DNA from 2 places in the Bariatricus sp. TF06-38A genome. Region 1 is predicted to be linked to the other one. Evidence: riboswitches for the same ligand, from Rfam matches in the RefSeq annotation. Region 1 holds a riboswitch; the other holds the start of a gene.
What was found. Region 1 has a riboswitch for cyclic di-GMP ahead of PG418_RS07235 (helix-turn-helix domain-containing protein). Riboswitches for the same ligand answer to the same signal wherever they lie in the genome.
Positions count from the first base shown of each region.

Region 2: another riboswitch for cyclic di-GMP. It lies ahead of PG418_RS02850 (substrate-binding periplasmic protein); the one in region 1 lies ahead of PG418_RS07235 (helix-turn-helix domain-containing protein).

Region 1 covers NZ_JAQFCE010000006.1:84,076-87,265, forward strand. The annotation lists gene PG418_RS07220 (sensor histidine kinase) at 1-472, opposite strand, end outside; gene PG418_RS07225 (LytTR family transcriptional regulator DNA-binding domain-containing protein) at 469-852, opposite strand; gene PG418_RS07230 (response regulator) at 964-1,206, opposite strand; gene PG418_RS07235 (helix-turn-helix domain-containing protein) at 1,295-1,534, opposite strand; cyclic di-GMP riboswitch class I at 1,928-2,003, opposite strand; gene PG418_RS07240 (YodL domain-containing protein) at 2,735-3,190, opposite strand, start outside.
Region 2 covers NZ_JAQFCE010000002.1:129,151-132,340, reverse strand. The annotation lists gene PG418_RS02855 (response regulator) at 1-472, opposite strand, end outside; gene PG418_RS02850 (substrate-binding periplasmic protein) at 456-1,271, opposite strand; cyclic di-GMP riboswitch class I at 1,359-1,434, opposite strand; gene PG418_RS02845 (hypothetical protein) at 1,569-1,745, opposite strand; gene PG418_RS02840 (zinc ribbon domain-containing protein) at 2,128-2,241, opposite strand; gene PG418_RS02835 (RNA-guided endonuclease TnpB family protein) at 2,250-3,190, opposite strand, start outside.

The DNA of each region.
Region 1 (3,190 bases):
GCACTGTAAATGTTTTATTTTCAATCGTCAGATAATCCCTTTTCCTTGTTACCTGATTAATGCATTTAATAAACAGAAATGTCATGGTACTCATCAGCAGGAGTGCTAATGTCTTTTCTGTTTCAGTCCTGAAGCCCTCGGACGCACCAGTCACGCCATATGCATTCGTAAGTGCCGCAAAGAGAAATTCGGGAATAATTGCCAGCACATAATAGCAGCATACCGTAACCAGCTTCTTCCATATATTTCCCCGGAACACAACCATAGACGCGATCATATAGATTACCGGAATCATTACCATATTAAGTATTGAGGATTCCAGGCGGTTGGTTCCGAACATTGCCAGTGCTGCGATACAATATACGAGAAATTTTTCCCAGAATCTTTCTCTTCTGTATGGGAGTATGTTCTTTTCCAAGTCCTCCAACAGATACATCTGAAGAAGACAAATCAAATAATCTCTTATTATCATACCATGCCGTTCCTTTCCCCAAGAAATGTTATCAGTGCGTCGGCAAACTGTCCTTTTCTCGACCTCGAAACATTCAACTGGATTCCAAACGGCAGCAACGCAACGTTCTTTTCCAATCCTTCCACTTTTGCCAAATTCACAATATAGCTGTTGTGTGCATACTCAAATCCCCTTCCGGCCAGACACTCATACAGATCACTTAAAGATTCCTTGCAATGCATCTCTTCTATCTTTCCCTGTCTGGCAATGTATATCGTACAGCCCCTTTTCGCCAGACAGATATATAAAATGTCTTCCGTATGGATGCGCATTATCCTTCCCGCCGATGTAACTGTCACGGAAGAATCTCCACAGCACAATTTCACTTTTAATAAAATCATAGGTATTTCCTTTTTCAGACTTCTGTCATGCAGATCCTTCATGATGTACCGGAACGGTTGTCCAACATTAATGCTGTCAGGAGTCAGTTCAAAACAGCCGGAGCAGAACACCTATATCGCTGCTTCATTATATTCCCTCAGCTTCAGTACTGTTTTATTTCCATCCAATCCAGGCATACGCATATCCATAAAAATCAGATCATGCAAAATATCCGCATCTTCCAATAATTCTTTTCCTGATTCATATTCATAAAACCGTATCTCATTCGAAGACAGAATCCCTTCCGTTTCTATGACCGTCTTTATTTTCTCCCTGTATTCTTTATCATCGTCGCAAATTGCTATTTTACACATATTCATCCTCCAGTGTTAGTTTCTTCTAACCCTCTCCCATAAAAAAACCATCTTGCAGAATCTGAATCCTAAGATTATTTGCCTGTTCCTATAACTCCGGTTCCAAATCTGCAAAGATGGGATCTTCAAAAAATTCCTGTATTGTAATATCCAATCCATCGCATATCTTTTTAATTGTAACTACGCCAGCATTCCTGCTTTGTCCATACAAAATATTTTTCAGTGTTGAAGGCGGGACGCCTGAGCGCACCGCCGCTTCATTCACTGTGATATCTTTCTGCTTAATCAGATCGTTTAACCGATATATGACCGCTGTTTTTATATCCACGGAATCAACCACCTTTTTTTCTTCTATTTTATATAAACCGTCTTTAAAAGGTCGCCCATATATAGTCTTTTTGATCTATGTATGATATTTTTTGACAGTTTTCCTGTTTTTAGAGAAATCTGCAAAAAACCTGTCTTTATCAGACGCAGAAAAGCCCCACGAGAACACATCCGGTCCTGCGCAGGGCTTTTCACTTATCATACTATTTTCCATATTTTTTATTTTCCAATGTGCCGGGCCGGAGCCTCCGTTCTTCTTTCCCACTGTTGCCAGTCATCGTTTTGCCTTTTTCATACTTTTATTTTTCTCATTCTTTCCTGATAAAATCATTATTGTTATGTCTATGAAATAACACCGTAAAAAAACACTGCCAAACAGACAGTGCACCTCATTTTATGCATCTGGCTGCCATTTTACAGGCCCTGTAGCTTTGCGTCCCAGACTTTCATCTGGTTTGCCGATTTCCTTATTATAGCTTTAATCTTATGCAAAAAATTGATTTTACTATACTTTAACGCTCAACTATACACAAGAAAAATTTATCGTTTTAACGCCCGAAAAACAAAAAAGAACAGCCGATACATATACCCGAACTGTTCTTCTACTTCCGAAGTCCACGCAGCATTGACATTACTGTTTCCTGCTCATTTGTACTCAGATCGTTCCATATCCCTAGAACTTCTTTCTGTTTTTCTGTCAGATTCTCTGAATTATCTTCCTGAAAAAACTACGATAATGTCACGCCCAAAGCTGTACATATTTTTCAAGTGTGATCAGCGACGGCAGGTTTTCCTGTGCCATGATTCTTCCCAGTGACGACTGGGAAATTCCCGACAGTTGCGATAATCTGCATTTACTGATATCACGCTTTTCACATAGAGATGTTATTTTATCCGCAATATACTTCTCTATCTACAAGTAACTATTCCTCATTTCCGCTATTACATGTTCTTATTGCACCTGTAATAGCAGAAAAATATTAGTTATCAACTTTGCAAGTATTCATTTCCACAATAGGAAGCATACACATAAAAAAATAAAGATACTTTCCTTTCCGCAAAAGTCATTTTCACTTATATCATTTTTATAATATCACAGCAAGTTACGTTTATCACATAAAAGTTTGAAGCATAATCATTCAAAACAAAAAGCCGAAAGCCACATTGTTATCTGTGACCTCCGACTCCATTCTATCTTATACTACACCATCCTTACACTCAAATCAGCTCCTCTCTCCGGCTCATCTTTTCCCTGTTTTTCCTGGATGATTCTCTTATTGATTTCCAAGCGTTCATGGATCGACGGTTTCTTCTCTTTTCCTGTTATTGCCTTTCTTTCAGCTTTCCCCGCATCCTTAACTGCTATATTTGCTTCACCGCCAGTTCTTGGCACAGCTTCTCTGCTCTCATTTTTCTCTGCTACCTGCTGTTCTCGTCTCTCCTTCACACCTTTTTCTTCCAGGCTGCAAAAGCTCTGCAGATACGGCAGTACATGATTCTGCATATCTGTCAGATCTTCCATATACTTCTGATACTCTTCATTGCCTTTTCCTTGCTGGTAGCTGATCCAGCTTTCATCTGTCAATTTCATTTCATTCTGCATCTTTAACTGACTGATGATACCGCCGTTTCCGGTACCAATATCTATCTTACCTTG
Region 2 (3,190 bases), on a different contig from region 1:
TAAACCGTTCCGAATAGCTTCTTTCTTCATATCTGGCAAAATCCATGATGATGTCTTTTTGCAGATACTCCGTAATCTCATTAGTCAGAGACTCATCTGTGCTGTATTCACAGTCCGTCTTTCCATCTGCATCCAATACAAGGATACCATCCACCCAGAGAGTCTGCAGATTTTCCTTCAGAAAATCCCGGCTTAGCTGCCCGCCGTTTTCTGTTTCCGTTTTAATATTTGTACTCATCTGTCTGGCACTTTCAATCGCACGGAGGAGACTTTTGGATTCCGATGATTCATTATAATGGGTGTAGGTGGAACACTGCACTTTCACATACTTTACAATCTCCACCATTCTTTTCTCTGCTTCCGCTTTTTCTGAGTGGAAGAAATAAAACAGGGAGACTACCGCCACACAGATTCCAAGCAGACCGCCGAGCAGCTGGATTCGTTTTTCTTTTTTCTTAATATCCAAGATCATCCACCTCCAGATACTTCTGGGGATCATCCAGATATTTTTCAATGATTTTCAGGGATGTGCCATCCTGGCGCATTTCTTCCAATGTCTGTTCCATCTGCTCACAGATTCCTCTGTCATCATCTTTTGCAAAAGCAACACCTATCCCGGTGATCATCAGAGGCTCTTCCAGGATACGGAAGCTTGTATCATAATCCTTCATATACTGGACAACAGATTCCTCATGTGCGGCAACTGCATCCACATACCCTTTTCCCAGAAACGTATAGATCAGTTCCCGATGTCCAAGACTGATCAGATTGCCCAGTTTTGGGATTCTCTCATCCATCCTGTCCAGAAAGATACCTTCCGGTTTGGTTGTGGACTGGACAGCCAGATTCTTTCCCTCCAGATCACTCAACTTATAAATATCGTTGCTCTCGTTTACGGCTACCACCTGTCGACTTGCTATGTATGGTCCTGCCCAGCGGTAATCATCAAGGCGTCCTTCCATGGAAAAGCAGCCCATGATACAGTCAATCTCTCCGCTTTCTACCAATTCTTTTTTCTTCTCCCAGTTGATCTGGACAACATCCACCTGATATCCCATTCTTTTGAAAGCTTCTGTAGCAAGTTCTACATCTATGCCCGTAGGTACACCATCCTCATTCAGATAATTGTATGGTGGGTAGTTATCGCTGCCGAGTGTAATGACCGGCTTTTCTGTTTCTTCTCTGGTGTTATCTATGTTTTTACACCCTGCCAGGGTGACTGCTAAAATTTCCGCAAGCAGAATGCCTGCAATCACTCTTTTCCCTTTCATTTTCCTCCTATTCCTAACCATCCTTTTCGTTTTTTTCATATATCTATGAAATAAAAAAACACTGTCCTACAGACAGTGCATCTCATTTCATGCAACTGGCTGCCATTTTACAGGCCCTGTAGCTTTGCGTCCCAGATTTTCATCTGGTTTGCCGATCATCCTATTATAGTTTTTAAACTTATGCAAAAATATTGATGTTATTATACTCCCACAATCTATCGTGCATAAGAAAAACCTCACCGCTTTAACGCTGAAAAATAAAAAAGAACAGCCGATACATATACTCGAACTGTTCTCCTACTTCCAAAGTCCACGCAGCATTGACATTACTGTTTCCTGCTCATTTGTACTCAGATCATTCCATCTCCTTAAAACTTCTTTCTGTTTTTCTGTCAGATTCTCCGAATTACTTTCCTGAAAAAACTGCGATAATGTCACACCCAATGCTGTATATATTTTTTCTAGTGTAATCAATGACGGCAGTCTCGTTTCTGCAAAAGTCTTTTTCGCTTATATCATCTTTATAATATCACAGACAGCTACGTTTGTCACATAAAAGTTTTGAAACTCAAACAAAAAAAGCAACAATTTAGCCTTAACTTTTTATTTGCAGGCTACATATAATCTTTTTACAAACTCAACTGCATTTTTTAGATCTTCCTCATCCGGATGACCTTTGCAATACCACCTACCAGTGTGACATGCTCCCACCACTTAAATCACAGATTTTGAAGTGAGGGCTTCTTGCTCAATGGCTCTACTGAGCCAAGTATCTACAAGCTATCCTCGAGTGCCCCGCGATTCATTTTACCCAGTTATGGGATATTTTCATTGTCTGGATACAGACACTTTCCATTTATCCTGCTAACAACATACGGCGTGCTTCTTCACGTATATTGATTGCCGCATTCAGATCCCGATCTATCCGATTTCCACATGTACAAAGATATACTCTGTCCGAAAGTTTCAGTTCTTTCTTTATATTGCCACATTTACAGCATTTTTACTGGAAGGGAAAAAATGGTCTACACATACCAATCTCTTTCCTCTCCATGTCAGCTTATATTCCAGCAATTCCCGGAACTTTCCATAACTGTTGTCCATGACACTTTTTCCAAAATGCATACACTGGCTCATTGCTTTCATGTCAATATCTTCTACTGCAACAACATCATATACCTCTGCTATTTCATGACTCAGTTTATGCAGAAAATCTTTCCTCTGGTTTCGGATTTTTTCATGACATAATGCAACACGTTTTTTCTGTCGGTAATAATTGTTGCTTCCTTTCACGCAATGAGATAACTTTCTCTGTTCCCTTGCCATCCGCTCCTCGCTTTTTCTGAAATATCCTTCATTTTCTCTCTGTATATCTTCAGAAAACACAGCCATTCCATGCATTGCATAATCAATTCCAAGTATCTTTGCGTCTTCATAATCAAATTCTTCTGCTTGGTTTTCACAGTCAGATTTTTCATATAATAAACTTGCATAATACTTTCCGGATGGTTCCATACTGATTGTTACAGATTTCAGGCAATATTTTTCTAGAATATCACGATGTTTTTTCATACGGATCCATTTCAGTTTCGGAAGTTTTATCCGATGGTCTGCTACCTGAATATTTCCATTGACCACATTTGTCGTATAGCTTTTTCTGCTCCTGTGTTTTGATTTGAATTTTGGAAAGCCAATCTTTGGATCCCTGAAAAAATTCTTATATGCCTTTTCCAGATGCAGCTGCACATTTGCAAGTGCCAGGGAATCCACTTCTTTCAAAAATGGATATGCTTTTTTATACATCGCCGGTGTATTTCGTAGCATTTTTTTCGATGCTTCATATTCCCGTATCTTATCATTCAACATCTGATTATATAAAAAACGACAGCAGCCAAATGTTTTTGCGAGCAGAACTTCCT